Regions from separate parts of the Stutzerimonas sp. genome, predicted to be linked through region 1. Evidence: predicted binding sites of a transcription regulator. Region 1 holds the regulator's gene; the other holds the start of a gene.

Region 1 (15,455 bases):
CGGCTTGCGCGCCACCGATGGTGAAGACTCGGTCGACGCCGGCAATGCAGGCCGCTGCCAGCACCAGTTCGTTGAGCTCGCCGCGCGGCGTCGGCACCACCATGACAACTTCCGGTACACCGGCAACCTTCGCCGGAATCGCATTCATCAACACCGATGAAGGGTATGACGCCTTGCCGCCCGGCACGTAAAGCCCCGCACGATCGAGCGGGGTAACCTTCTGGCCGAGCACGGTGCCGTCGGCTTCGGTGTACGACCAGGAGTTCTGTTTCTGCCTTTCGTGATAGGTCCGCACGCGCTCAGCGGCCGCCTCCAACGCCTGGCGCTGCGCTGGAGTGATACGCTCCAGCGCCAGTTCGAGGCGCTCACGGGGCAGGATCAGGTCAGCCATCGACGCCACTTCGAGGCCGTCGAAACGCTGCGTCAGCTCGACCAGAGCCGCATCGCCACGCTCACGGACCGCCTTGATGATTTCGAGCACACGCTGATTGACGCCATCGTCGGACACGCTTTCCCAGCTCAACAGATGATCCAGGTGTCGCGAGAAATCCGGATCAGCAGCATTGAGTCGGCGGATATCGATGGAAGCGGTCATAACGAGCCTCATGAAAGGATGCGTCGAAGCGGATTTCAGGCGCCACTTAGATTAACAAGCCAACCGCGCGGGCACCTGTGAATTTAGGTGATGACGCGAATAGGCGGGCCGGACTGCAGCCGGCAAAGTCTCAACCGCGATGATTGTCGATAGCGCCCTGCAGGGCGTCGATCAGCGCCTGGATGCGGGCGTGCTGCATTTTCATCGATGCCTTGTTAACCACCAGCCGCGAGCTGATCATGGCGATCAGTTCCTGCGGCTCCAGGCCATTGGCACGCAACGTGTTGCCGGTGTCGACGACGTCGATGATTTTGTCAGCAAGCCCTACCAGAGGCGCGAGCTCCATCGAGCCGTAGAGTTTGATGATATCGACCTGGCGGCCCTGCTCGGCGTAGTAGCGCTTGGCGACGTTGACGAACTTGGTCGCTACGCGCAGCCGGCCCTTGGGCTCTGCTGCACCGACCCGCCCCGCTGTCATCAGCTTGCAGTTGGCGATTTTCAGATCCAGCGGCTCGTACAGGCCCTGCCCACCGTATTCCATCAATACGTCCTTGCCCGCCACACCAAGATCCGCCGCGCCGTGCTCGACATAGGTCGGCACGTCAGTGGCGCGGACGATCAGCAAGCGCACATCATCCTGCGTAGTCGGAATGATCAGCTTGCGGCTCTTTTCCGGGTTCTCGGTGGGGACGATACCGGCCGCGGCGAGCAACGGCAGGGTGTCGTCAAGAATGCGGCCTTTGGAAAGGGCGATGGTGAGCATGGACGGTTTGTTCCTTGAAGCCTATTGATGGCGGCCGTGACACAGGCATGGGCGAGCCGAGTCGACCCACCCGACCGGGTGTCGCCGCCCATAAGCGGGCGACCCCGACATGGTTTGGATTAGCCCGGCACGCGGCGGATCTTGGCGCCCAGCAGCTGCAGTTTTTCCTCGATGCACTCGTAGCCCCGATCGATGTGGTAGATGCGGTCGATCAGCGTATCGCCCTCGGCCACCAGACCGGCGATGACCAGGCTCGCCGAGGCGCGCAGGTCGGTCGCCATGACGGGCGCACCTTTGAGCTTCGATACACCGGTAACGATGGCGGTATTGCCTTCGACGAGTATCTGCGAGCCCATGCGGTTCATTTCGTACACGTGCATGAAGCGGTTTTCGAACACCGTCTCGATGACCGTGCCGGTGCCTTCGGCGACGGCGTTCATGGCGATGAACTGCGCCTGCATGTCGGTGGGAAATGCCGGATACGGCGCCGTACGGACGTTGACCGCTTTCGGCCGGTTGCCCTTCATATCCAGCTCGATCCAGTTGCTGCCGGTATCGATATGGGCACCCGCTTCCTCGAGTTTGTGCAGTACCGCCTCGAGCAGCGTGGCATCGGTATCCTTGAGCTTCACGCGACCACCGGTTGCGGCAGCGGCCACCAGGTAGGTGCCCGTCTCGATGCGGTCCGGCATTACGCTGTAGCGCCCGCCGCCGAGGCGCTTCACGCCGTCGATGGTGATCGTGTCGGTGCCGGCACCGGAAATCTGCGCGCCCATGGCGTTGAGGAAGTTGGCCAGGTCGACCACTTCTGGCTCACGCGCGGCGTTTTCCAATACGCTGCGGCCGTTCGCCAGCGCCGCGGCCATCATGATGTTCTCGGTACCGGTCACGCTGACGATATCGAAGAAGAAATGGGCGCCGCGCAAGCCGCCAGCCGGCGCCTTGGCCTTGATGTAGCCGCCCTCGACATCAATCTGTGCACCCATCGCTTCCAGGCCGCGAATGTGCAGGTCCACCGGACGCGAGCCGATGGCGCAGCCACCTGGCAGCGCGACTTCTGCTTCACCGAAGCGCGCGACCATGGGGCCTAGCACCAGAATCGAAGCACGCATGGTCTTAACCAGCTCATAGGGTGCGACCAGCGTCTGAATACTGCTGGCGTCGACTTCAACGCTGAGTTTTTCATCGATGACCGGTTGCACGCCCATGCGACCGAACAATTCGATCATAGTGGTGATGTCATGCAGGTGCGGCAGGTTGCAGACGGTTACCGGGGTATCGGCAAGCAAGGTAGCCGCCAGAATGGGCAGGGCCGAGTTCTTGGCACCGGAGATGCGAATCTCGCCATTGAGGCGGGCACCGCCGGTAATGATCAATTTATCCATGAATGTTCCCGTAACCCGCAGGCTCGAAGCACTGTCGAAGAGGAGCCGTACGCGGGTTCAAGGACTGCGCACTGGCTGGAATATGTCTATCGTGACCGGCAATCAGCTACGCGCAAGCCAGTCAGCACGGCTGAAGAACTTCATGGTGACGGCGTGGATGCTACCGTCGCCGATCCAAGGATTCAGATGAGCATAAATTTGCTGTTGGCGCTTGACCGGGCTCAAGCCGGCCAACTCATCGCTGATCACGTTCAGCTGGAAGTTGCAGCCTTCGCCCTCGACTTCCACCTGAGCACCCGGAAGCTTCTCTTCCAGAAAATTTTTAACTTCTACAGCCTGCATGTTCAACCTCGATCGGCGCCGGACGCGCGCGGCCGGCCATCATACAAAAAAGCCCGAAGGCTGCGAACCCCGAACCCGCACGGGCTGACGAAGCTCACTCGAGCGTTTCCGCCTCGCTGTCGCGCGGACGCTGATGCCGGTTGCCGGCAGCTACCGCTGGGAATTTCGACGAGGCAAAGCGAACGACCAGTATCGCCACCGCTAGCAGCAGGATGGCTCCGGAAATATAGACCACACCCATGTCCGGACGATGATGATGCGAAACATCCGAGATCAGCAAACGAGTCAGCGCGGTAATAGCTACGTAAATAAGGAAGCGCACGGGCATATGGTTGGTCTTGAAATAAATCCCAACCATTGCACCGAGTTCTAGATAGATGAACAGCAGCAGGATGTCATCGACGCTGATGCTGCCTTTCTCGATCATGCCCAGAAACGCCACCAGCCCCGCCCAGGCAGTGACCGCACCGATAGCGAACAGCGACAGATAATGAAAAGTTTCGACCAGGAGGTTTCCCAGCGACTCGGCCACTGCGTGAACTTTGCCGCGCATTGATTCCGCCCAGCGCAATAGCATCAGTCCGCTTCCTGTGTTTCGTCTGCCAACGAAAGTACATCCAGCAGGCCAGACACCCTGGCGATTTCATGCATATCGCTGGGCATACCGACGATAGCCACCTCTCGACCCGACCCGATTGCATCGCGAGTAAAAGCCAGCAGCAGGGAAAGCCCGACGCTGCTGGATTTTTCCACTGACGAGCAATCGATCAGCAGCCGTTCGCTTTTAATCGCACGAATCAATGCCTGCCCGTCGCGGCGCAAAGCCGGGCCGGACTGGTAATCGAGCACGCCGGAGAGCCGCAGCTCGCCGCCAGCCCCCCTTTCGACGCGCCCGTCACTCATCGCCCGCCGCCTGCTGACCGGCTTCGGTGTCCTTGGCCCGCGCGACCACTTCGGCCCAGCCATCGATGGTCTTATCCAGATCACCATTGTTTTTCTGCATGGCGTCGGCGAACTGGTCGCGGAACAGCTTGCCAATGTTGATGCCGTTGATGATTACATTGCGAACCAGCCACTCACCGTTGTGATTGACCATGGTGTAGGAGACCGGATAGATCTCGCCCTGGCGACCCGTCACTTCCATACCGACGCTGGTGCGCTCCGGATCCTGCTTGCCGCTCGCTGGCAGCACTCGGATCTGCTGATTGTTGTACTCCAGCAGGGCGTTGCCGTAGAACTGCATGAGGCTACGCTTGAAGTTCTCCTGAAAGCGCTTCATTTGCTCAGGGCTGGCGCTGCGTGAGTATTTCACCGTCATGATGCTGCGGGAAATACCCTCGGCATCCACTGCCGAGCCGAGAATGTCGTTGAGCGAGTCGTAGAAGGCATTCGGATCCTGACGGTATTGCTCCTTGTTGGTCTTGAGGTCGGCGAGCAGTTCATCTGTGGTCCGCTGGATCACTTCGTGGGCGCTCGGGGCCGCCTGAACCAGCAGAGGCAGGGCAGCGAGCAATACCAGCAAGCCGCGACGCAGGGCAGTCATCATATGAATACTCCTCACTCTTTATTTACGGAATTGAGTAGAAATTTGCCGATCAGGTCTTCCAGCACCAGCGATGACTGGGTATCACGAATGGTATCGCCGTCGCCCAGTGTCTCTTCTTCGCCACCCACGCTAATGCCTACATATTTCTCGCCCAGCAGCCCGGCGGTCAGAATCGAGGCGGTGGAGTCGGTCGGCAGGATATCGACATCCTTCTGCACTTCCAGCGTGACACGTCCGGTATAGCTCTCGCGGTCCAGGTCGATTGCGGTCACTTTACCGATGGTCACGCCGGCCATGGTGACCTTGGATCTGACACTGAGACCGGCAATATTGTCGAAATAGGCGTAAAGCTTATAGGTGTCAGTACTGGCGGCATTCAGCCCGCTGACCCGCAGCGATAGCAACAGCAAAGCCAGCACGCCCGCCAGAAGGAACAGGCCAACACCGATTTCCAGGGTGCGGATACGCATCAAAAATCTCCAAACATCAACGCGGTCAGAATAAAGTCGAGGCCGAGTACCGCCAGCGAGGCGTAGACCACGGTTCGGGTAGTGGCGCGGCTGATCCCCTCGGAGGTCGGCTCGCAATCGTAGCCCTGGAAAACCGCGATCCAAGTGACTACCACAGCGAATACCATGCTCTTGAATACTCCATTGAGTACATCCGAGGTAAAGGTGACGCTGTTCTGCATATTGGCCCAGAAAGAGCCTTCGTAAACGCCAAGCCAGTCCACCGCAACCATCGCACCGCCCCAGATACCGACCACATTGAAAATCACGGTCAGCAACGGCAGCGAGATGAAACCGGCCCATAGCCGCGGCGCAATGATGTACTTCAGCGGATCGACGCCGATCATTTCCAGGCTGGACAATTGCTCGGTGGATTTCATATTTCCGATCTCAGCAGCCAGTGCCGAACCGGCGCGCCCGGCGAACAGCAGTGCGGTGACCACCGGCCCCAGCTCGCGCAGCAGCGTGAGGGCCACCATCTGTCCCACCGCCTGTTCGGAGCCATAGCTGCTGAGAATGCTGTAGCCCTGCAGCGCCAACACCATCCCGATGAATATTCCCGACACCACCACGATTGCCAGCGACAGCACGCCAACCGAGTACAACTGCCTGATCAGCAGGGAAAAACGATTGCTCAAGCCACTAGGGCCGAACAGGGCGTGGAACAGGAACAGCGTCGCACGGCCCTGCGCGGCGACCACATTCATGCCGGCTTCACCGAGCATACGGACTCGTTCGATCAAGGAACGCTTACGCACCGGAGCCTCGCAACAGGTCGTCGGCATAGGCCGGTGCAGGAAAATGGAAAGGCACCGGACCGTCTGCCGCGCCTCTCATGAACTGCTGGATCCGTGGGTTGGCCGACTCGCGAAGCTCGGCAGGCGTACCCTGCCCGAGCACTTGGCCATCACCGACCACATAAATGTAATCGGCGATGCTGGCGGTTTCGGCCAGATCGTGAGAAACCACGATACTGGTGATACCCAGCGCATCGTTGAGCAGGCGAATCAATTGCACCAGAACACCCATGGCGATAGGGTCCTGGCCAGCGAAGGGTTCGTCGTACATGAGAATCTGCGGATCCAGCGCAATGGCGCGCGCCAGGGCCACACGACGTTTCATCCCGCCAGATAACTCATCAGGCATCAGCTCGATCGCACCCCGCAGGCCTACCGCCTGGAGCTTCATCAGAACGATGTCGCGAATCATCTCTTCTGGCAGTTTGGTATGCACGCGCAACGGAAAGGCGACGTTTTCAAAGACATCGAGATCGGTGAACAGCGCACCGCTTTGAAACAGTACGCCCATCTGCTTGCGCATATCGAACAGCTCCCGACGCGACAGGGTCGGCAGATTGGTTCCCGCCACCCACACCTCGCCGCTGGCCGGCTTGAGCTGGGCCGCGATCAAGCGCAACAGTGTCGTCTTGCCGCAGCCGGACGGCCCCATGATGGCCGTCACTTTGCCCTGCGGTATGACAATATCGACGTTGTTGAAAATGCTCCGCTCCCCGCGCTTGAAGGTGACACCCTTCAGCTCGACGGCGTTAGCGTTGGCGGCGCTCATTGGCTCTCCTTGGCTACAGTCTGCGAATCAGACGCCCCCCAGTGTTCCGGAGTTACTTCGCGCGACCGTTTTCGGCGGCGAACTATAGCACCGCGCTGTCGGCCTCCCCAACACGCGACTGTGTCGGCGCATGAGCGAGAGTGCCACTCCCAGCCAGAGTTCAGGTTCGTACCCACTGTAGCTTTTCGGTGAGTAGCGATCGGATTGCCGCTATAATCCCGCGTTTTCATTCAGGCAACGATGTGACCATGAGCCAAAGCAGCCAGCTGATCGAGACTGCCCAGCGCACTATCCACATGGAGATAGAGGCGGTCGAAGAACTCAAAACACGCATCGACGATCAATTCGTCAAGGCTTGCGAGCTTATCCTCGGCTGCAAGGGGCGCGTCGTCGTGGTCGGCATGGGCAAGTCGGGCCATATCGGCAACAAGATCGCCGCCACGCTCGCCAGCACCGGGACCACCGCATTCTTCGTTCATCCGGCCGAAGCCAGCCATGGCGACATGGGCATGATTACCCGCGACGACGTCGTCCTCGCTCTGTCCAACTCGGGTACCACCAACGAAATCGTGACACTGCTGCCGCTGATCAAACGCCTCGGCATTACGCTGATCAGCATGACCGGCAACCCCGATTCGGTGCTCGCCAAGGCAGCAGCGGTCAATATCGACGCCAGCGTCGCCATTGAAGCCTGCCCGCTGAACCTGGCACCCACATCCTCGACCACCGTCAGCCTAGTACTCGGCGATGCATTGGCGATCGCCCTTCTGGAAGCGCGCGGCTTCACCGCGGAAGATTTCGCCTTTTCGCACCCTGGCGGCGCGCTTGGCCGACGCCTGCTGCTCAAAGTCGAACACGTGATGCACTCAGGTGACCGCCTGCCTCAGGTCAACCGGGGTACTTCGCTACGCGACGCACTGCTGGAGATGACCCAGAAAGGTCTCGGCATGACCGTGGTCATCGAGGACGACGGCAGCCTGGCCGGGGTATTCACCGACGGCGACCTGCGTCGCACTTTGGATAAAGGCATCGATGTACGCCAGACCAATATCGATCAGGTGATGACCCTCCACGGCAAGACAGCCAACGCTGACATGCTTGCTGCCGAAGCCCTGAAAATCATGGAAGACAGCAAGATCAGTGCGCTGGTAGTGGTCGACGATAATGACCATCCCGTCGGCGCGCTCAACATGCATGATCTGTTGCGCGCAGGAGTGATGTAAATGAACGATTTACTGCGACGCGCCCGCAATATTCGCCTGGCCATTTTCGACGTCGACGGTGTGCTGACGGATGGCAAGCTGTACTTCCTGGTCGATGGCAGCGAGTTCAAGACCTTTAACACACTCGACGGCCACGGCATCAAGATGCTGATCAACTCTGGGGTGAGCACCGCGATAATCAGCGGCCGCAAGACACCTGTGGTCGAACGCCGTGCACAGAATCTGGGCATCCAGCATCTCTATCAGGGACGCGAGGACAAGTTGGTGGTCCTCGATGAGCTGCTCGCCGAACTCGGAATCGGCTACGCTGAAGTCGCCTATCTGGGTGACGATCTGCCAGACCTGCCGGTAATCCGCCGGGTGGGCCTGGGCATGGCCGTCGCCAGTGCCGATGCCTTTGTTCGCCAGCACGCTCACGGAGTCACCAGCGCCCGCGGCGGCGAGGGCGCTGCTCGAGAGTTCTGCGAACTGATCATGCGTGCCCAAGGCAGCCTCGAAGCCGCTCAGGCCGCCTATCTCTAGAGGTTTCAATGCTGAGCAGAATCCGTTTCCCTGCCATCCTGCTGTTGATTGCGCTATTTCTCGTCGCGATCGGCTATTGGAACATTCGCCCCGAGAGTTTCATGCAGGAACCGACTGCGGCCACAGGTGAGGAATCGCCGATCGACTTTTACGTAACCAACTCCAGAACCGTCCAGTACCAACCGGATGGCAAGCGTAACTACGAACTGTCTGCGGAGAAAGTTGAGCACGTCAAGGCCAGCGACGTGAGCCTCCTGACCCGACCCGACTTGCATTCTTATCGCGGCACCGAGTTGCCATGGCACGTGACCAGCGAGCGCGGCGAAGTCGGCCCACAGGGTGAGGAAGTGGAGCTGATCGATAACGTCAGGATCGAACGCAACGATGCCAAGGGGCGTCCAACCGTCATCACCACCAGCCGAATGACGGTGCTCCCCGAGAAGGATTATGCCGAGACCCGCCAACCCGTTAGAATCGTCGCCGCAAACGGTGTGACCACCGCCACGGGCATGAAAGCGTATCTGAATGAAGGCAGGATGCTCCTGCTATCCAACGTAAGAGGCCAGCATGAGCTGCGTTAAGACTTTCCCCTTCCTGCTCGGCTTGAGCATTTTTCTGTTCGGCTCGAATGCCCATGCGCTTCCTGAAGACCGCAACCAGCCGATCCGCGTCCAGGCCGACACCGCGGAATTAGACGATCGACAGGGCGTTGCCGTGTATCGCGGCGATGTGGTCATTACCCAAGGCACCATGAAGATCACTGGCAATACCGTGACCATTACGCAAAACAAGAATGGCGATGTCGAGGTTTTCACCTCCATCGGCAAGCCTGCCTATTACGAGCAGAAGCCAGCGGTGGACAAGGAAATCGTCAAGGCTTACGGCCTGACCATCCAGTATTTCGCAGCGAATGAGCGCATCGTCCTGATCGATCAGGCGAAAGTCGTTCAGGAAGGCAACACCTTCGAAGGCGAGAAGATCGTCTATGACACCCAGCGTCAGATCGTCAACGCCGGCCGAGCCACCAATACCGACGTAACCACCCCGCGTCCTCGCGTGGACATGGTCATCCAGCCGCGCAACAAAGACCAGCCGGCAGCGGAGCAGACCGAGTAATGGCGATTCTCAAAGCCCAGCACCTGGCAAAAAGCTACAAAAGCCGTCAGGTCGTGCGTGATGTAAGCCTGTCCATCGAGAGTGGTCAGATTGTCGGTTTGCTTGGACCGAACGGCGCCGGCAAGACCACCTGCTTCTATATGATCGTCGGGCTGGTAAAAGCCGATCAGGGTCGCGTGCTGATCGACGAGCAGGATGTCACCCACCTCCCCATGCATGGCCGTGCCCGCGCCGGCATCGGCTATCTGCCACAAGAAGCGTCGATCTTTCGCAAACTGTCGGTATCCGACAACATCATGGCGATTCTCGAAACCCGCAAGGACCTGGATCGCAGCGGTCGCCAGCAGGCGCTGGAAAGCCTGCTGCAGGAGTTCCACATCAACCACATCCGTGACAGTCTCGGCATGAGCCTGTCCGGTGGTGAACGGCGCCGCGTGGAGATTGCCCGCGCACTCGCCACCGCTCCCAAGTTCATCCTCCTCGACGAGCCCTTCGCCGGCGTCGACCCGATCTCGGTCGGCGACATCAAGCAAATCATTCATCACCTCAAGGCCAAGGGCATCGGCGTACTCATCACCGATCACAACGTGCGCGAGACGCTAGACATCTGCGAGACCGCTTACATCGTCAACGATGGCCAACTGATCGCCGAGGGTGACGCGGAGACGATCCTGGCCAACCAGTTGGTCAAGGAAGTTTACCTCGGACACGAATTCCGTCTCTGATGTGATTTTTCCGCTCACACCGTCGCACGGGACTAGGCAAAGGCTTCGTTGGCAGGCATATAATTTGCTTATAGCGGGCGTGCACAGCGCCAGTGAAATCGGAACAGGCGCGGTTGCGCCGGCAAATAAGGTTCGAAGTCCTCTGCCATGAAACCATCGCTAGTCCTGAAGATGGGCCAGCAGCTGACGATGACACCGCAGCTGCAACAAGCCATACGGTTGCTCCAGTTATCCACGCTCGATCTCCAGCAGGAGATACAGGAGGCGCTGGACTCCAATCCCATGCTCGAGCGCGAGGAGGATGGAGACGACTTCGATAACTCCGATCCGATGGCCGAGTCGATCGAGAAGAAACCTGAAAGCACCTCGACCGAGCAGGACACGCCGGACAATCACTTCGAAGAGCCCATCAATACGGTGGAAAACCTCGAGGAAGGCGATTGGGGCGATCGTATTCCCAATGAGCTGCCGGTGGACACCGCCTGGGAAGACATCTACCAGACCAGCGCCAGCAGCCTGCCCAGCAATGACGACGACGAGTGGGACTTCACCACCCGCACGTCCATCGGTGAAAGCCTGCAGAGCCATCTGCTCTGGCAGCTCAATCTCGCCCCGATGAGCGATACCGACCGTCTCATCGCCGCAACGCTGATCGATTGCATCAACCCGCAGGGTTACCTCGACGAAACCCTCGAAGAAGTACTCGAGTCGTTCGATCCCGAGCTGGAAATTGAACTCGATGAAATCGAAGTCGTGCTGCGCCGCATCCAGCAGTTCGAGCCCGCCGGCATCGGGGCGCGCGATTTGCGCGAATGCCTGCTACTGCAGCTGCGCCAACTACCCGAGCGAACGCCTTGGCTGGGCAAAGCGATACGTTTGGTAAGCGATCAGCTGGAGATACTCGGCAGCCGCGACTACAGCCTGCTGATGCGCCGCATGAAGCTCAAGGAAGACGAGCTCCGCCAAGTGGTCGATCTAATCCAGACGCTCAATCCGCGTCCCGGCTCGCAAATCGAAGCGAGCGAGCCGGAATACGTCGTGCCCGACGTAATCGTGCGCAAGCACAACGAGCGCTGGCTGGTCGAGCTGAATCAGGATGCGATGCCGCGCCTGCGGGTGAATGCCCAATACGCAGGCTTCGTCAAACGAGCCGACTCCAGCGCCGATAACACCTTCATGCGCAACCAATTGCAGGAAGCGCGCTGGTTCATCAAAAGCCTGCTCAGCCGCAACGAGACGCTGATGAAGGTCGCCACGCAGATCGTCGAACACCAGCGCGGCTTCCTCGATCACGGCGATGAAGCCATGAAACCGCTGGTGCTGCACGACATTGCCGAAGCGGTGGGCATGCATGAGTCGACGATCTCGCGGGTCACCACGCAAAAATACATGCATACACCGCGCGGCATCTACGAGCTGAAATATTTCTTCTCCAGCCACGTCAGCACGGCCGAAGGCGGCGAATGCTCGTCCACCGCCATCCGCGCGATCATCAAGAAGCTGGTGGCGGCGGAAAACCCGAAAAAGCCATTGAGCGACAGCAAGATCGCTGGTTTACTGGAGGCACAGGGTATTCAAGTTGCACGCCGCACCGTCGCCAAGTACCGCGAATCATTGGGTATCGCGCCGTCCAGTGAGCGTAAGCGGTTGTTGTAATGCCAGGCGACCTGGTCGATCTCTTCCGGTGACGGGCGCGCAGCCCGTCAATTCGCACGTGGCAAAAAGGAGATGCAGTATGCAAGTCAACATCACTGGCCTTCACCTGGAAATCACAGAAGCCCTGCGTGACTACGTCGAGGAGAAATTCGAGCGCCTGGAAAGACATTTCGATCGCATCATTGCCGTCCAGGTGATTCTGCAGGTCGAGAAACTCAGACAGAAAGCCGAAGCCACGCTGCACGTTGCCGGGCGCGAAGTCGTCGCCAACGCAGAACATGAAGACATGTACGCCTCCATAGACCTGCTTGCCGACAAGCTCGACCGGCAGCTCATCAAGCACAAAGAAAAACAGCTCGACCATAACCAGGGTGCCCTCGCTCGCTGACCCATCATGATCCGAATCGAAAATATCCTGACCCCCGGACGTTCCTTGGTGAACGTATCGGGTGGCAGTAAGAAACGCGTCCTGGAACAGATCGCCAAAGTAATTGGCCAAGACCTTCCAGACCTTGATTCCCAGACCATCTTCGAAAGCCTCATTGCCCGCGAAAAGCTCGGCTCTACCGGCTTCGGCAACGGCATCGCCATCCCGCACTGTCGCATGCCCGGCTGCGTGTCGCCGCTCAGCGCGGTGCTGCGGCTCGACGCACCGGTTGACTTCGACGCCATCGACGGTGCACCGGTCGATTTGCTATTCGTACTGCTGGTACCGGAAGCCGCGACCGACGAACACCTCGAACTGCTTCGCCAGATCGCCAGCATGCTGGACCGTGAGGAAGTGCGTGAACGCCTGCGCAGAGCCGCCACCGGACAGGACCTGTATCAGACCGTCGTCGATATTCAGAGCGGTAGTTAGCGCAACGGCATGGCCGATCGCCCCGCGCAAAGTGAGGAAAGAGACGTGTCCGTAACCTGCCAACTCCCAACCCAGCAGCGTATGCAGCACGGCTCGTGCGTTCGAGTCCGCACCCTGTCGAACCTCGCTCCGCAATGCGCCTGATCATCGTCAGTGGCCGCTCCGGGTCAGGCAAGAGCACGGCGCTCAATGTGCTTGAGGACAACGGCTTTTACTGCATCGACAACCTTCCCGCCGGGCTACTTCCAGAGCTGGCGGAGCGAGCGTTGCTGCATACCGAACTGTTGCATCCGCAGGTCGCTGTCTCTATCGATGCGCGCAATTTACCAAGCCAGCTGAAGCGCTTTCCCGAACTGCTCGATGAGGTCCGCGCGCGGCACATTCAGTGCGATGTTTTGTATCTGGATGCGGCGGACGAGACGTTGCTCAAGCGCTTCTCGGAAACTCGGCGAAGGCACCCGCTGACCAACGAAAACCGCTCGCTGGCCGAGGCCATCCATGACGAGGAGCTGTTGCTTGCTCCCATCATCGATCATGCCGACTTGAAACTCGATACGACGAACCTCAACCTCTACCAATTGCGAGACACGCTGAAACTGCGTCTGCTGAACAAGCCTGAACCGGGCACGGCGTTCCTCTTCGAGTCCTTTGGCTTTAAGCGCGGCATGCCGGTAGATGCCGACCTGGTATTCGATGTGCGATGCCTACCCAATCCGTACTGGAAAGCCGAGCTGCGCGATTTTTCCGGACTGGACCAGCCTGTCGTCGACTACCTCTCTATGCAGGCCGATGTTGAAGAGATGTTCCAGGACATCTTCGCCTATCTGAACAAATGGCTGCCGCGGTTCGCCGCCAGCAATCGCGCCTACGTTACCGTTGCCATCGGCTGTACCGGCGGGCACCACCGCTCGGTCTATCTGGCGGAGCGACTCGGCCAGGCACTGCGCGAGACCCTGAAGAACGTTCAGGTACGCCACCGCGACCTGGCTTAGGAATGCATATGCCGTCTTGCGAAATCACTATCATCAACAAACTGGGCCTGCATGCCCGTGCGGCAGCCAAATTCGTTGGTGTCGCCAACCAGTTCCCCTGCGATGTCCGCGTCGGGCGCTGCCCTGCCAGTTTGATCGATGGCAAGAGCATCATGGCGGTGATGATGCTCGCTGCGAGCAAAGGCACCATCCTGCACCTGCACGCCAACGGCGAACAGGAGCAGGAGGCGATCGATGCGCTGATCGCACTGATCGAAGATTTTTTCGAGGAAGGCGAATAGAGCAGCTGGAAGCTGGAAGCAAAACAGTGTCAAGCCCGGCCAAACCCTTTCAAACTTAGCGTCTTTTCCGTCCAGCTTTCCAACCTACAGCGCTGTTATCGTCTTTTCAGCTTCCCGCTACCTTCATTCGCTCGATCAGCACCGAGCCGGTATGGATGCTGCTGCGTGTTTCGACATCGCAGCCTACCGCGACGATCTGCCGGAACATATCGCGCAGGGTGCCGGCAATCGTGACTTCCTGGACCGGGAACTGGATTTCCCCGTTTTCGACCCAGAAACCGCCAGCGCCGCGCGAATAGTCGCCTGTGACCAGATTCAGCCCTTGCCCCATCAACTCGGTGACCAATAGCCCGCGCCCCATGCGGCGGATCAGTGCCGCCTGATCCTCGTCGCCGTGGGATACGAAGAGGTTATGCACACCGCCGGCATTGGCCGTGCTGGGCATCCCGAGTTTGCGTCCGGAGTAGGTTCCCAACACATAGGACAAGAGCTTGCCATTCTCGACGAACGGCTTGGCATAGGTTGCCAGACCATCGCCGTCATAAGCCGAGCTGGCCAGCCCGCGCAGCAAGTGGGGACGCTCGTCCAGGCTCAGCCACTCGGGGAACAGCGTCTGTCCCAGCGCGTCCTCCAGGTAGGAGGACTTGCGATAAAGATTACCGCCGGAAATCGCGGCGAGAAAATGACCGAACAGACCAGTCGCCAACTCTGAAGAAAACAGAACAGGGACATCGCAGGTCGGCACGGGACGAGCGCCGAGGCGGCGAACGGCACGTTCTGCGGCGCGACGGCCGATCGACTCGGCTGAGGCCAGATCACCGGCGACACGGCTGACATCATAGTGATAGTCGCGCTGCATTTGCCCCTCGGCCTCGGCGATCATCACACTACTAAGGCTGTGGCGAGTGCTGCAGTAGGCACCGATGAAACCGTTGCTGTTGCCATAGCCGCGGCAACCCTGATGAGTACTCAGACTGGTACCGTCGGCATTGAGGATACGCCCGTCGGTGGCGAACGCGGCCGCCTCACAACTGAGCGCCAGCTCGATGGCCTCATCTGGGGCTATGTCCCAAGGATGATAGAGCTCCAGATTCGGTGTGTCCTTCGCCATCAGAGCAGGGTCGGCGAGCCCTGCGAACTCGTCCTCCGAAGCATGCTTGGCGATCGCCAGGGCCGCCGCCACGGTTTCGCGAATCGCCTCGTCGCCGGCGCCCGTAGTACTCGCCGACCCTTTGCGTTGCCCGACGTACAGTGTGATGCCGAAGCCTTGATCGCGGTTGAATTCGACCGTCTCCACTTCCCGCTGGCGGACCGTGGTAGACAGACCCTGCTCCATCGAGACGGAAACCTCGCAGGCACTGGCGCCCTGTCGGCT
Region 2 (15,455 bases), on a different contig from region 1:
GAGGTGCAGTTCGCCACGGCCGGAAACCTTGAACTTGTCGGCGCTGTCGCCTTCTTCGACGCGCAGGGCCACGTTATAGAGCAGCTCCTTGTCCAGGCGCTCCTTGATGTTACGGCTGGTGACGAACTTGCCTTCCTTGCCGCAGAACGGCGAATCGTTGACCTGGAAGGTCATGGAAACGGTCGGCTCGTCGACGGTCAGCGGCTTCATCGCTTCGACGTTGTTCTGGTCGCACAAGGTATCGGAGATGAACAGTTCGTCCATACCGCTGATGCAGACGATATCGCCAGCAGTGGCTTCGTCGACGTCGACGCGGTGCAGGCCGTGGTGGCCCATCAGCTTGAGAATACGGCCGTTACGCTTCTTGCCGTGCATGTCGATGGCAGTGACCGGGGTGTTCGGCTTGACGCGACCGCGGGCGATGCGGCCCACACCGATGATGCCGAGGAAGCTGTTGTAGTCCAGAGCGGAGATCTGCATCTGGAACGGGCCGTCGACATCGACCTGCGGGGCCGGCACGTGGTCGACGATGGCCTGGTACAGCGGGGTCATGTCTTCGGCCATGTCGGTGTGGTCCAGGCCGGCGATGCCGTTCAGGGCCGAGGCGTAGACGACCTGGAAGTCCAGCTGCTCTTCGGTGGCGCCGAGGTTGTCGAACAGGTCGAAGATCTGATCCAGAACCCAGTCAGGACGCGCGCCCGGACGGTCGACCTTGTTGATCACCACGATCGGACGCAGGCCGGCTTCAAAGGCCTTCTTGGTCACGAAGCGGGTTTGCGGCATCGGGCCGTCCTGGGCGTCGACCAGCAGCAGCACGGAGTCGACCATCGACATCACGCGCTCCACTTCACCGCCGAAATCGGCGTGGCCGGGGGTGTCGACGATGTTGATGCGGTAGTCGTTCCAGCGGATGGCGGTGTTCTTGGCCAGGATGGTGATGCCGCGTTCTTTTTCCTGGTCGTTGGAGTCCATCACGCGCTCGTCGTTGAGCTCGCCGCGCTCCAGAGTGCCTGATTGGCGCAGGAGCTTGTCTACCAGGGTGGTCTTGCCATGGTCGACGTGGGCGATGATGGCGATGTTGCGTAGATTCTCAATCACAGGTCTGTTTCTCTGTAAAAGCTTCAAGCTGAAGGCCGGAAGCTGGAGTTCGATCGATTCGCCAGTGGCGAAATCCGGTTGGTCGGGGCAACACCCCGTATGGCCGCTACAGGTCGGGAGGGCGGTGGCGGATACTGCCGCCCAGCAGGCCGGGCTGTTTAGCTCGGACGATAAACGCGCACATTGGCATGCCCCTCGCTCAATAAATGATGAGCATGCAGGCGGCTCATGACACCTTTATCGCAATACAGCAGGTACTGGCGGTTCACATCCAGTTCCTTGAATCGGTTGTTGAGCGCATAAAACGGCAGCGTTTGCACTTCGATGCCCTGCAGTTCCAGAGGTTCGTCTTCGGCAAGATCGGGGTGACGGATGTCGATAATCACCTGACCAGCGCTCGCCTCGACGACTTCTTCTATCTGCAGATCCTGACCCAGTTCGTCGATCACACGATCGATGGGAACCTGCCGCGCGTTGGTCAGGGCACGCTCGAGGATCGCCATGTCGAACTGCTTCTCTTCGTGCTCGATACGGTAGCGCTTGGCCTTGGTGGTCGGGTTCACCGAGATCACGCCGCAGTATTCGGGCATGTTCTTGGCGAACTCGGCGGTACCGATCTCGAACGCGGTATCGATGATGTCTTGCTTGTGACTGGCGACCAGCGGCCGCAGCACCAGCATGTCGGTGGCCGAATCGATGACTGACAGGTTCGGCAGCGTCTGGCTGGAAACCTGGGATATCGCCTCGCCGGTGACCAGTGCATCGATGTGCAGGCGCTCGGCGATCTGCGTCGAGGCGCGTAGCATCATGCGCTTGAGCACTACGCCCATCTGGCTGTTGTCGACTTTCTCGAGAATCTCGCCAACCACTTCCTCGAACGGCACGCTGATAAACAGCACGCGGTGCGAGCTGCCGTACTTCTTCCATAAATAGTGGGCGACTTCCATCACCCCCAGCTCGTGGGCACGACCGCCGAGATTGAAGAAGCAAAAATGGGTCATCAGCCCGCGGCGCATCATCTGGTAGGCCGCCACGGTGGAATCGAAGCCGCCGGACATCAGCACCAGCGTCTGCTCCAACGCACCCAGCGGATAGCCACCAATGCCATCGTGCTGGGCGTGGATGATGAACAAACGCTGGTCGCGGATTTCCATCCGCACCTCGATTTCCGGCGCTTTCAGCGAAATCCCGGCGGCACCGCATTGCTGGCGCAGCTGGCTGCCGACATGACGCTCGACATCCATGGAGCTGAACGGGTGCTTGCCGGCGCGCTTGCAGCGCACGGCGAAAATCTTTCCGGCCAGCCGGTCGGTGAAATGTGCCTTGCACTTCGCGACAATATCGTCGAGATCGCCCAGCGGGTACTCATGTACTTCCAGGCAATGGGCGATGCCCGGCGTGCAGCGCAGGCGCTCGATCATCTCGCGCAGCAGCTTCGGCTCGCTGTGTGCGGTTTCCACCTCGACGTTGTCCCACACTCCTTCCACCCGCAGATCGGGATCGAGGTCGCGCAACACGGTACGGATGTTCTTCGCCAACTGGCGAATGAAGCCCTTGCGTACCGGTGGGCTCTTGATGGTGATTTCGGGGAAAACCTTGACGATCAGCTTCATGAAAACGCGCGCGCCGACATGGCGTAAAAAGAGGGGGGCGGAGTATAGCGGAAATTGATCAACATTTAGGCGCTTTTATCTGAGCGCACCATTGCGCACCAAATTGGGTCGCAGCAACAAAGCAACGCACTAACTTGATGCGTTCAGTTAGGTCGATAGACGCCTTCCATCCTTTTAGCGCCTGTAAACCCGCACACCGGCGCGCCCAGACCCAACAAGGAGCACTGGCATGCAATTTGCTCCCTTGTGAGGCAGGTCGCCATCGCGGAATATCCGCCGCTGGACTTCACCCCCGATTTCGGAAGCAACCTGTCAACGCTTCCACCACTTGGAGAGCACCATGTCGAAGTCGCTTCAACTGATCAAAGATTACGATGTGAAGTGGATTGATCTGCGCTTCACCGACACCAAGGGCAAGCAGCATCACGTGACCATTCCGGCCCGTGACGCCCATGACGAAGATTTCTTCGAGCACGGCAAAATGTTCGACGGCTCTTCCATTCATGGCTGGAAAGGCATCGAAGCCTCCGACATGATTCTGATGCCGGTCGATGATACAGCCGTGCTGGATCCCTTCACTGAAGAGCCGACCCTGATTCTGGTCTGCGATATCGTCGAGCCGAGCACCATGCAGGGCTACGATCGCGACCCGCGCTCGATCGCCAAGCGCGCCGAGGAGTTCCTCAAGTCCACCGGCATCGGCGACACCGTATTCGTCGGTCCGGAGCCTGAATTCTTCATCTTCGACGAAGTGAAGTTCAAGTCGGATATCTCCGGCTCGATGTTCAAGATCTACTCCGAGCAAGGTTCCTGGATGACCGACCAGGACGTCGAAGGCGGCAACAAGGGCCATCGTCCTGCCGTCAAAGGCGGTTACTTCCCGGTTCCGCCGTGCGATCACGACCACGAAATCCGTACTGCCATGTGTAACGCCATGGAAGAGATGGGCTTGGTCATCGAAGTTCACCACCACGAAGTGGCGACTGCCGGCCAGAACGAAATCGGCGTCAAGTTCAACACGCTGGTTGCCAAGGCTGACGAAGTTCAAACCCTGAAGTACTGCGTGCACAACGTGGCTGATGCCTACGGCAAGACCGCGACCTTTATGCCGAAGCCGCTGTATGGCGACAACGGCTCGGGCATGCACGTGCACATGTCGATCTCCAAAGACGGCAAGAACACCTTCTCCGGCGAAGGCTATGCCGGCCTGTCCGATACCGCGCTGTACTTCATCGGCGGCATCATCAAGCACGGCAAAGCGTTGAACGGCTTCACCAACCCGTCGACCAACTCTTACAAGCGTCTGGTCCCGGGCTTCGAAGCACCGGTCATGCTGGCCTACTCGGCCCGCAACCGTTCCGCCTCGATCCGTATTCCGTACGTGTCCAGTCCGAAAGCCCGTCGTATCGAAGCGCGTTTCCCGGACCCAGCTGCCAACCCTTACCTGTGCTTCGCCGCACTGCTGATGGCTGGCCTGGACGGCATCCAGAACAAGATTCACCCTGGCGATGCGGCTGACAAGAACCTCTACGATCTGCCGCCGGAAGAAGGCAAGCTGATCCCGCAGGTTTGCGGCAGCCTGAAGGAAGCATTGGAAGAACTCGACAAGGGTCGCGCATTCCTGACCAAGGGCGGCGTGTTCAGCGATGACTTCATCGATGCCTACCTCGAGCTGAAGAGCGAGGAAGAAATCAAGGTCCGCACCTTCGTACACCCGCTGGAATACGACCTGTACTACAGCGTCTAATCCGGTCCGCGTGACCACAAGGCCTGCCCTCAGGAAGGTCTTGTAGCCAATGAACCCCGCCTTCTGGCGGGGTTTGTTTTTGTGGCCCCGAATAAAAGCAGCAACCAGCGGCCTGTGAGCTCAAGTCCATGCCCCTCATTTGCTGCCGCTCCCAATTCACACCGAACAAACTTGCTTGCAAGCCCGAGCGGTGCAACGCTCCCGGCATCCTATCCGCGGAGCTTCCCATGCGCATTGCATTGTTCAGCCTGCTTTTGATCGCTACGGCCCCGGCCCTGGCACAGATTTACAAGTACACCGACGATAACGGCAACACGGTGTTCACCAACCAGCCGCCAGACGGTGTCGCGGCGGACAGGGTCGAGTTGCCGCCCGCCAACACGGTCGATATCCGCACACCGGAACCACCACCACCGATGGAGAACGAAGAGGACAGCCGTCAACAACGGCAGCCATACCGCAGCCTGTCCATCGGTGGGATTCCCGATGAACAGGCGCTACGTGCCAATAACGGTACCTTCGTGGTCAACGCCCAGCTCGACCCGCCACTGCAGCAAGGCCACCAGATTCGCTTTCTGCTCGACGGTAATCCACTAGCGGAACCGAGCAGGGCCGCCACCTTGCAACTGAACAACGTCGATCGCGGAACCCACCTGCTGGAAATCGAAGTGCTCAGTAATGGTCAGGTACTGCAGCGCACCGGCGAACAATTCACTGTGCAGCGGATCCATACCTCCAGCCCGGCCCGACCATGATGGCGGCGCCCAGGCTCAGCCTGTTTGGCCTGCTATTGGCGCTCGCACTGCCGGCCAGCGCCGGGATTTATACCTATATAGACGCTGAAGGCAATCGCGTTTTCACTGACCGCCCCGGCGGGCAGGCGGTCGAAACCGTCGACCCCAGGTCCATCAACAGCATGCCCGCTCAGCCGGTGGCGCAACCTGCCGCAGCACGGGAGGTTTTGCGCGAGCCAGCGCCCGCCTATCAGCTGCTCGATATCGTCCAGCCCGAACCCGACGCCACCGTTCGCAACAACGCCGGCGAGCTGATCGTCAGCGTGACGAGCGATCCCGCCTTGCTGTTCGGCCATCAGTATCGATTATTGCTCGACGGTGGCCCGATCACCCCGAATAGCAGTGACTCGACATTCGCACTAAACAACATCGATCGCGGCAGCCACCAACTGATCGTGGAAGTTATCGATGCGGACGGGAAAGTATTGCAAGGCAGCGCACCGAGCACTTTCCATATGATGCGCACCTCGCTTGCGCAGCGGCGAATGGTCAACCCATGCAAGAAGAACGATTACGGCGTTCGCCCTGAATGCCCCCTGAAAGACAAGCCTAAGGAAAAGAAAGATATTCCTTTCGTGCCCTTTCTGTGACCATCCTATGCACCTGAATGGTGCACAAGCCGGACCAACCTGATCCGCTTCACTCGTTTTCCGCTACGCCCCGCTCTGGAGCGCCAGAGCGCACGGCGCCGCGCCGAAAAGGAGCGCCTTGGTTTGCTTCTTGCATTTCCCGTCTTACATACCGGATGCAGACAGCCATGATCAACGAAGCCCTACAGCGCCTGCTGATCGAGAACCTGACCACCGCAACCTTGCTGCTCAATTCCCGCTTGCGCCTGGAATACATGAATCCAGCTGCTGAAATGTTGCTCGCCGTGAGCGGCCAGCGCAGCCATGGTCAATTCATTAGCGAGCTTTTCACCGAATCGCCCGAAGCGCTGGCTGCTCTGCGCCAGGCCGTCGAACAGGCACATCCCTTCACCAAGCGCGAAGCAACGCTGACCCCTGCCAGCGGCCAGGCGCTAACGGTCGACTACGCGGTAACGCCCGTTCTAACTCGCCAGGAAACCATGCTGCTGCTGGAGGTTTTACCGCGGGATAGATTGTTGCGCATCACCAAGGAAGAGGCGCAACTGTCCACACACGAAACCACCAAGATGTTGGTGCGCGGTCTCGCTCACGAGATCAAGAACCCGCTCGGCGGCATTCGCGGCGCTGCGCAGCTGTTGTCCCGCGAGCTGCCCGAAGAGCACCTCAAGGATTACACCGAGGTGATCATCGAGGAGGCCGACCGTCTGCGGAATCTGGTCGACCGAATGCTCGGCTCGAACAAACTGCCGTCCCTGTCGATGACCAATATCCACGAGGTGCTTGAACACGTTGCCAGCCTGATCGAGGCCGAATGTCAGGGCAGCCTCATTTTGGTGCGCGATTATGATCCAAGCATTCCCGAAGTCCTGATGGACCGTGAACAGATGATTCAGGCGGTGCTCAATATCATGCGCAACGCCATGCAGGCGCTCGCCGGCCAGAGCGAACTGGGCCTTAGTCGCCTGACTCTGCGTACCCGCACCCTGCGCCAGTTCACCATCGGCCATATCCGCCATCGCCTGGTCACCCGGATCGAAATCATCGACAACGGACCGGGCATACCCAGCGAACTGCAGAACACGCTTTTTTACCCGATGGTCAGCGGCCGCCCGGACGGAACGGGTCTCGGCTTGGCTATCACCCAGAACATCATCAGCCAGCACCAGGGCTTGATCGAGTGCGAGAGCCACCCCGGCCACACCGCGTTCTCCATCTTCCTGCCGCTGGAACAAGGAGCCCCATCAGCATGAGCCGAAGCGAAAACGTCTGGATCGTCGATGACGACCGCTCCATCCGCTGGGTATTGGAAAAGGCTCTGCAACAGGAGGGCATGGCCACGCAGAGTTTCGACAGTGCCGATGGCGTGCTTGCCCGGCTTTCACGTCAGCAGCCGGATGTGATCATTTCCGACATCCGCATGCCCGGCACCAGCGGCCTGGATTTGCTGGCGCAGATTCGCGGGCTGTACCCGCGCTTGCCGGTGATCATCATGACCGCCCATTCGGACCTCGATAGCGCGGTGGCCTCTTACCAGGGCGGTGCATTCGAGTATCTACCCAAGCCGTTCGATGTCGACGACGCCGTGTCCTTGGTCAAACGCGCCAACCAACATGCCCAGGAACAGCAGAACCTGCAGGCGCCGGCCAACCAACACCACACGCCTGAAATAATCGGCGAGGCACCTGCAATGCAGGAGGTGTTCCGCGCCATCGGCCGCCTCAGCCATTCCAACATTACCGTGCTGATCAATGGGGAATCCGGCACCGGTAAGGAACTGGTGGCGCATGCCCTGCACCGTCACAGCCCGCGGGTGGCTTCGCCGTTCATCGCGTTGAACATGGCAGCGATCCCCAAGGACCTGATGGAATCCGAGCTGTTCGGCCATGAGAAAGGCGCCTTTACCGGTGCCGCGAACCAGCGCCGCGGCCGTTTCGAGCAGGCCGACGGCGGCACGCTATTCCTCGATGAGATCGGCGACATGCCCGCCGACACCCAGACCCGTCTGCTGCGCGTGCTGGCCGACGGTGAGTTCTACCGGGTCGGCGGCCACACGCCAGTGAAGGTCGATGTGCGCATCATCGCCGCGACGCACCAGGACTTGGAAACCCTGGTGCAGGCCGGCAAGTTTCGCGAAGACCTGTTCCACCGCCTGAACGTCATCCGCATTCACATACCGCGTCTGTCGGATCGACGCGAAGACATCCCTGCACTGGCCGGGCACTTTCTCGCCAGCGCTGCGCAGGAGCTTTCGGTCGAAACCAAGCTGCTCAAGAGCGAAACCGAGGAATATCTGAAAAACCTGCCCTGGCCGGGCAACGTGCGTCAGCTGGAAAACACCTGCCGCTGGATCACCGTCATGGCCTCAGGCCGCGAAGTGCATGTCAGCGATCTGCCACCGGAACTGCTTAACCAGCCCGCCGACGCCATGCCGGCCAATAACTGGGAACAGGCACTGCGCCATTGGGCCGATATCGCGCTGGCACGCGGTCAATCGAACCTGCTCGACGAGGCGGTACCGGCGTTCGAGCGAATCATGATCGAGACTGCCCTCAAGCACACCGCCGGACGTCGCCGCGATGCCGCGCTGCTGCTCGGCTGGGGACGCAACACGCTGACGCGCAAGATCAAGGAACTTGGAATGGGCGTTGACGGCGGTGATGATGAGGACGGTGAGGAAAGCTAAAACCTAGAAGGCCCGAGGAAAGAACGGAGGCTGGGCGAGCCACGTAGGGCGGTGCAACCCGCCGGCTTTTTCTCGCGGGCTGAGCGGATTCCGAGCCAGGATTGCCGCGATCAATCGCGCGGCCTAACTCTTATGTTCAGTCGCCAGCTCCCTTCGAACTTTTCACCGTCCCACTCGGCCACCAACGGCCGAGTGGCGACGAAGTGCAACAGCAAGCCCTTCTCGGTCGTCTGCACGCGCCAGCTGCTGCGCACTCCCGAAACGGTGATCTGCCCCTTCTGCGCGTTACCCTGCGCCTGAAACAGCATGCCCACCGCTCCATTCACGTCCTGGCTGTAGAGTTCCGGCTCGCGATCGAACCAGAGCTGCAAGCCATCAACAGTCGGTTCGACACGCAGCAACTGCACTGGCCCCGGCGTGGTAACACGGCCGATCATCACGCCGACCAACAGCCCGATCAATACCAGCGAGCCGAAAAAGCGCCGACGTAGGCGAGGTAGCGGATCGTCCATCGCAGTAGAATGCCGGTCGTTTTCAGAGTCGGTGACGCGCATGTTCCATGTGATCCTTTTCCAACCGGAAATTCCGCCGAATACCGGCAACATTATCAGGCTCTGCGCCAATGCCGGTTGCAGCCTGCATTTGATCGAGCCACTGGGCTTCGAGCTGGATGACAAGCGCCTACGCCGCGCCGGCCTGGATTATCACGAATATGCGCCGCTCAAGCGCCACGCCGATCTCGACAGCTGCTTGCAGAGCATTGGCCAGCCACGTGTCTTCGCTTTCACCACCAAAGGTTCGCAGCCCTTCCATCAGGTGCAATTCCAGCGCGGCGATGCCTTTCTCTTCGGCCCGGAAAGCCGCGGCCTGCCGCCGGAGATTCGCGACGCGCTGCCCAATGAGCAACGTCTGCGCCTGCCGATGCGCCCCGACAGTCGCAGCCTGAACCTATCAAACACCGTCGCGATCGCCGTTTACGAGGCTTGGCGACAGCTGGATTTCGCTCTGCAGTAAGCGTCTCCCGCTCAACGAGTCGGCACCGACTGGTGCCATACGCGACGCCATGGCAGCGAATCCAGAACGCCGGTTGAAATGCGTGGTAGCGTCCCCCATATCAAGCGCATTCGGGCATTCATCGCCCCGCTGCGTGGAGATTTTCCTTTGACCACCATCGTTTCAGTGCGCCGCAACGGCAAAGTCGTCATGGGTGGCGACGGCCAGGTTTCCCTCGGCAATACCGTCATGAAAGGCAACGCCAAGAAGGTCCGGCGGCTCTATCACGGTCAGGTACTGGCCGGCTTTGCCGGTGCCACAGCCGATGCCTTCACTCTTTTCGAGCGCTTCGAGGGCCAGCTGGAAAAACACCAGGGCCATCTTGTCCGGGCCGCCGTCGAGTTGGCCAAGGATTGGCGTACCGACCGTTCGCTCAGCCGTCTGGAAGCCATGCTCGCCGTGGCCAACAAGGACGCCTCGCTGATCATCACCGGCAACGGCGACGTGGTTCAGCCGGAAAACGACCTGATCGCCATGGGCTCCGGCGGCGGTTTCGCCCAGGCCGCCGCCATGGCATTGATGCAGAAAGGTGACGACAGCATGTCCGCTCAGGATATCGCCGAAACGGCTCTGAACATCGCCGGCAGCATCTGTGTCTTCACCAACCAGAATCTCACCATTGAGGAGCTGGAGAGCGCGATCTGATCGCCCTCGAGCCCCGGAGTACCGCACCATGTCCATGACGCCCCGCGAGATCGTCCACGAACTCAACCGCCATATCATCGGCCAGGACGACGCCAAGCGTGCCGTCGCCATCGCTCTGCGCAACCGCTGGCGGCGCATGCAGCTCTCCGCCGAGCTGCGCCCGGAAGTGACCCCGAAAAACATTCTGATGATCGGCCCGACCGGGGTCGGTAAAACCGAAATCGCTCGTCGCCTGGCCAAGCTGGCCAACGCACCCTTTATCAAGGTGGAGGCGACGAAATTTACGGAAGTCGGTTATGTGGGTCGCGATGTTGAATCGATTATTCGCGATTTGGCTGACGCGGCGCTGAAAATGCTGCGCGAGCAGGAAGTCGGCAAGATGCGCCACCGCGCCGAAGATGCCGCCGAAGAACGCATCCTCGATGCGCTACTGCCTCAGGCCCGCCCGGTCGGTTTCAGTGAAGAGCCGATACAAAGCACCGATTCCAACACTCGCCAACTGTTCCGCAAACGCCTGCGTGAAGGTCAGCTGGACGACAAGGAGATCGATATCGAAGTGGCGGAAAACCCAGGCGGTGTGGAAATCATGGCCCCGCCCGGCATGGAGGAGATGACCAATCAGCTGCAGAACCTCTTCTCCAACATGGGCAAGGGCAAGAAGAAGAGCCGCAAGCTGAAAATCAAAGACGCGCTCAAGCTGGTCCGCGATGAGGAAGCCGCCCGTCTGGTCAATGAAGAGGAACTCAAGGGCCGCGCGCTGGAGGCCGTCGAGCAGAACGGCATCGTCTTCATCGACGAGATCGACAAGGTCGCCAAGCGCGGCAATACCAGCGGCGCCGATGTCTCCCGTGAAGGCGTGCAGCGTGACCTGCTGCCGCTGATCGAAGGCAGCACGGTGAATACCAAGCTGGGCATGGTCAAAACCGACCACATTCTGTTCATCGCCAGCGGTGCCTTCCATCTGTCCAAGCCCAGCGATCTGGTGCCGGAATTGCAGGGCCGCCTGCCGATCCGCGTCGAGCTCAAGGCGCTGTCACCGGAGGACTTCGAGCGCATCCTCACCGAGCCGCACGCCTCGCTCACCGAGCAATATCGCGAGCTGCTGAAGACCGAAGGTCTGGCCATAGAATTCACTTCCGAGGGCATCAAGCGTCTCGCTCAGATCGCCTGGCAGGTTAACGAGAAGACCGAGAACATCGGTGCGCGACGCTTGCACACGCTGCTGGAGCGTCTGCTGGAGGAAGTCTCGTTCAGCGCCGGCGACCTGGCTGGCCAGCAGAACGGCGAGCCGATCCGCATTGACACAGACTACGTCAACAGCCACCTCGGCGAGCTCGCCGAAGACGAAGATCTGTCGCGGTATATTCTTTAAACCGGCTGAGGCTAGAGGCTGAAGGTTGGACGATAAAGCGTCCCCTCGTTCAGCCTCCGGCCTCCCGCCTCTTCTTCGGTTCTTTCCTATGCGCATCCCCACCGCGATCAAACTGCACAAAGCTTCGAAAACCCTGGAGCTGGAATATGGCGCTGAGCAGCGCTACGTTCTGTCCGCCGAATTTCTGCGCGTGCATTCGCCGTCGGCCGAAGTGCAGGGCCACGGCAATCCGATCCTGCAGACCGGCAAGATCAACGTCGCGCTGGAAGGCGTGGAACCGGCCGGGCAATACGCGCTCAAGCTGATCTTCAGCGATGGCCACGACAGCGGCCTGTATACCTGGGACTACCTCTACCAGCTGTCGAGCAACCAACAACAGCTGTGGGATGAGTACCTCGCCGAGTTGGCGAAAGCCGGCAAGTCCCGCGACCCGGATATCTCGCCGGTCAAGTTGATGCTTTAACGCTGCAAACTTCTCGGCTCGTAAGGTGGATCAAGCTTCACCGGGTGGCGCTCCACCGAGCGGAGACAAGGCGGATGTAAAAAGCGACATCCCTACTTGCTGCCGCTGCCGCCGCTTTTAAGCTTTACCTGTCGCCTGCAGCTTGAAGCCTGCCGCTGCTTTTTAGGTTTAGAATGCCGGCACATTCTTCCGGTGACAGTGACATGACCGATCCCCGCAAAGAGCGTGACGCAGAGCCCACTACCCACTTCGGCTACAAAGACGTGCCGGAGAGCGAGAAAGCGCAAAAGGTGGCCGAGGTATTCCATTCTGTAGCCGCTAAGTACGACCTGATGAACGACCTGATGTCCGGCGGCGTGCATCGCCTCTGGAAGCGCTTCACCATCGAGCTGTCCGGCGTGCGCCACGGCAATCGGGTACTGGACATCGCGGGTGGCACGGGTGATCTAGCCCGTCAGTTCTCACGCATCGTCGGCCCGACCGGCGAGGTGGTCCTGGCCGACATCAACGCCTCGATGCTCAAGGTCGGTCGTGACCGCCTGCTCGACAAGGGCGTGGCTGGCAACGTGAAGTTTGTCCAGGCCGACGCGGAGAAGCTGCCCTTCCCCGACAATCATTTCGACGTAGTGACCATCGCCTTCGGCCTGCGCAACGTGACGCACAAAGAAGACGCCATCGCCTCCATGCTGCGGGTGCTCAAGCCCGGCGGCCGGCTGCTGGTGTTGGAATTCTCCAAGCCCACCAATCAGCTGTTCTCCAAAGCCTACGATGCGTATTCGTTCAGCCTGTTGCCGATGATGGGCAAGCTGATCACCAACGATTCGGAGAGCTACCGCTATCTGGCCGAGTCGATCCGCATGCACCCGGATCAGGAAACCCTCAAGGGCATGATGGCCGATGCCGGTTTCGAGCGCGTTACCTATCACAACATGACCGGCGGCATCGTCGCCCTGCACCGCGGCATCAAACCCTGATGCTGCGCGCTGCCCTGCTGGCCGGCGCCGAGCGCGGCCTCAATCGCGTGCTGCGCCTGGACCCGACCGCCCTTCCGCGCCTGGCCCGGTTGAGCGGCCGAATCATCGAGATCGACTGCACGGTGCCAGCCTGGCGTCTGTTCGTTCTCGCCGATGGCGAGGGGTTGCGGCTAGCCGAGAACTGGGGCAGCGAGCCGGATTGCCGCTTGCGCACCTCCGCAGCGAGCCTGTTGCGGCTGGTCACCAGCCGCAACAAGACCGCGATCCTGCACGGGCCGGATGTCGAGATCGAGGGCGACAGCGCTCTGCTGATGAGCTTCGCCGAGGTACTGCAGGATCTCGAACTGGACTGGGAATACGAAGTCTCGCGCTGGCTGGGTCCGGTCGGTACACAGTTGCTCAGCACCGGTTTGCGCGAGCAGACCGTCTGGGCGCGGCAAGGCGCCGAAAGTCTGCGCCAGGACTTCGCCGACTACCTCAGCGAAGAATCCCGAACATTTGTCGGCATGGCCGAGGCGGAAGCCCGTTTTGCCGAGCTCGATCGCCTCAAGCTCGCCCTCGACCGACTCGAAGCTCGAGTCGAGCAGCTCCCCCACCCTCTGAAACCAGACCGATCCGAATGAAGCTGTTCGCCGCCGCCCGCCGCCTGTTCCGCATCCTGCTGGTGGTGATCCGCTACCGCCTTGACGACATCATCCTCGACCTGCCGATGCCCTGGTGGTTGCGCGCGACCAGCTATCTGCTGCCCTGGCGCTGGTTACCGCGCCGCCGCAGCGTGTTGTCCCGCGGTGCGCGTCTGCGGCTGGCTCTGGAGGGCCTGGGGCCGATCTTCATCAAGTTTGGCCAGATTCTCTCGACTCGCCGCGACCTGCTGCCGCTGGATATCGCCGAAGAGCTGGCGATGTTGCAGGATCGCGTACCGCCGTTCGACTCGGCCGTTGCCACCGCCTTGATCGAGCGGCAGCTGGGCGCACCGGTTGGCGAGGTCTTCGCGCGCTTCGACAGCAAGCCGCTGGCTTCAGCCTCGGTCGCCCAGGTGCATGCCGCGAAGCTGCGCAGCGGCGAAGAAGTGGTGGTCAAGGTGGTACGACCGAATCTCCGACCGGTGATCAGCCAGGACATCGCCTGGCTGTTCCTGCTGGCCAAGACGGCGGAGCGCGCCTCCACCGAGGCTCGGCGCCTGCATTTGGTGGAAGTGGTCGATGACTACGCCAAGACCATCTACGACGAACTCGACCTCTTGCGCGAAGCCGCTAACGCCAGCCAGCTCAAGCGCAACTTCCAGGGCTCGCCGCTGCTTTACGTACCACAGGTCTATTGGGATCTATGCCGCCCGCAGGTGCTGGTGATGGAGCGTATCTACGGCGTGCCGGTGACCGACATGGCCCGCCTGGCCGAGCAGCGCACCGATATGAAGCAGCTGGCCGAGCGCGGCGTCGAAATCTTCTTTACCCAGGTCTTTCGTGACAGCTTCTTCCATGCCGATATGCACCCCGGCAACATTTTCGTCAGCACCCACCAGCCGTGGAATCCACAGTACATCGCGGTGGATTTCGGCATCGTCGGCAGTCTGACACCGGAAGATCAGGATTATCTGGCGCGTAACCTGATGGCCTTCTTCAGACGCGATTACCGAAAGGTCGCGCAGCTGCATATCGATTCGGGCTGGGTGCCGGCGGAAACCAAAGTCAATGAATTCGAGGCGGCGATTCGTACGGTCTGCGAGCCAATCTTCGAGAAGCCGCTGAAAGATATCTCCTTCGGCCAGTTGCTGGTGCGCCTGTTTCAGGTCGCCCGGCGCTTCAATATGGAAGTCCAGCCGCAGCTGGTGCTGCTGCAGAAAACCTTGCTCAATATCGAAGGCCTGGGCCGCGAGCTGTACCCCGAATTGGACCTCTGGACCACCGGCCAGCCATATCTGGAACGCTGGATGCGTGAGCGCATGAGTCCTAAGCAATTGCTGAAGAACGCTCAGGCGCAGATCGAGCAACTGCCGCACCTTGCCGGCATGACCCGCGAGCTGCTCGAGCGCATGTCCAACCCCCACGCGAACAACCCGCCGCCCCCATGGCACGAGCATCATCGGCACTGGCCATTGCGTCTCGTCGGTGCCGTGCTGTTGGCCGGTGGCGCGACGCTGGCCGCCGCTGCCGACAGTTTTACCGCCATAAGCACTTGGCCAGCCTGGGTGATGCTGGCCGCCGGCATCTACATCGTGGTGCGCCGATAGCCAGCGGTCGGTGAGGCTGGCACACTTGGCGACTTGAGCGGAGAATTCGATGAACTGGCTGGACCAAATCAACTGGAACGAAGACGGCCTGGTGCCGGCCATCGCCCAGGATCATCAGACCGGGCGCATCCTGATGATGGCTTGGATGAATCGCGAAGCGCTGGCATTGACCGCGGCGGAAAACCGCGCCATT

What was found. Region 1 encodes sigma-54, which starts transcription at its own class of promoters, with help from an activator protein. Its sites were predicted from a motif close to ANTGGCATNNANNTTGCTNT; they were not measured.
Region 2: the regulator sigma-54 is predicted to act here: its motif matches at 2,935-2,954, upstream of glnA (glutamate--ammonia ligase).

What each region holds. Positions count from the first base shown of each region.
Region 1 is NZ_CEXBBO010000004.1:87,763-103,217, forward strand. Features, by position in the region: gene hisD (histidinol dehydrogenase) at 1-595, opposite strand, end outside; gene hisG (ATP phosphoribosyltransferase) at 726-1,358, opposite strand; gene murA (UDP-N-acetylglucosamine 1-carboxyvinyltransferase) at 1,478-2,743, opposite strand; gene AC2LD7_RS03920 (BolA family protein) at 2,846-3,085, opposite strand; gene AC2LD7_RS03925 (phosphate-starvation-inducible protein PsiE) at 3,180-3,662, opposite strand; gene AC2LD7_RS03930 (STAS domain-containing protein) at 3,662-3,988, opposite strand; gene AC2LD7_RS03935 (MlaC/ttg2D family ABC transporter substrate-binding protein) at 3,981-4,631, opposite strand; gene mlaD (outer membrane lipid asymmetry maintenance protein MlaD) at 4,643-5,101, opposite strand; gene mlaE (lipid asymmetry maintenance ABC transporter permease subunit MlaE) at 5,101-5,865, opposite strand; gene AC2LD7_RS03950 (ATP-binding cassette domain-containing protein) at 5,891-6,706, opposite strand; gene AC2LD7_RS03955 (KpsF/GutQ family sugar-phosphate isomerase) at 6,955-7,929, shown strand; gene AC2LD7_RS03960 (KdsC family phosphatase) at 7,930-8,451, shown strand; gene lptC (LPS export ABC transporter periplasmic protein LptC) at 8,460-9,032, shown strand; gene lptA (lipopolysaccharide transport periplasmic protein LptA) at 9,019-9,567, shown strand; gene lptB (LPS export ABC transporter ATP-binding protein) at 9,567-10,292, shown strand; gene AC2LD7_RS03980 (RNA polymerase factor sigma-54) at 10,440-11,948, shown strand; gene hpf (ribosome hibernation-promoting factor, HPF/YfiA family) at 12,028-12,336, shown strand; gene ptsN (PTS IIA-like nitrogen regulatory protein PtsN) at 12,343-12,807, shown strand; gene rapZ (RNase adapter RapZ) at 12,942-13,799, shown strand; gene AC2LD7_RS04000 (HPr family phosphocarrier protein) at 13,808-14,080, shown strand; gene pmbA (metalloprotease PmbA) at 14,187-15,455, opposite strand, start outside.
Region 2 is NZ_CEXBBO010000002.1:153,840-169,294, reverse strand. Features, by position in the region: gene typA (translational GTPase TypA) at 1-1,098, opposite strand, end outside; gene thiI (tRNA uracil 4-sulfurtransferase ThiI) at 1,257-2,711, opposite strand; gene glnA (glutamate--ammonia ligase) at 3,052-4,458, shown strand; gene AC2LD7_RS02060 (DUF4124 domain-containing protein) at 4,686-5,213, shown strand; gene AC2LD7_RS02055 (DUF4124 domain-containing protein) at 5,213-5,842, shown strand; gene glnL (nitrogen regulation protein NR(II)) at 6,010-7,092, shown strand; gene ntrC (nitrogen regulation protein NR(I)) at 7,089-8,525, shown strand; gene AC2LD7_RS02040 (hypothetical protein) at 8,636-9,079, opposite strand; gene trmL (tRNA (uridine(34)/cytosine(34)/5-carboxymethylaminomethyluridine(34)-2'-O)-methyltransferase TrmL) at 9,078-9,539, shown strand; gene hslV (ATP-dependent protease subunit HslV) at 9,687-10,223, shown strand; gene hslU (ATP-dependent protease ATPase subunit HslU) at 10,252-11,595, shown strand; gene AC2LD7_RS02020 (gamma-butyrobetaine hydroxylase family protein) at 11,684-12,058, shown strand; gene ubiE (bifunctional demethylmenaquinone methyltransferase/2-methoxy-6-polyprenyl-1,4-benzoquinol methylase UbiE) at 12,262-13,032, shown strand; gene AC2LD7_RS02010 (ubiquinone biosynthesis accessory factor UbiJ) at 13,032-13,655, shown strand; gene ubiB (ubiquinone biosynthesis regulatory protein kinase UbiB) at 13,652-15,262, shown strand; gene hisI (phosphoribosyl-AMP cyclohydrolase) at 15,312-15,455, shown strand, end outside.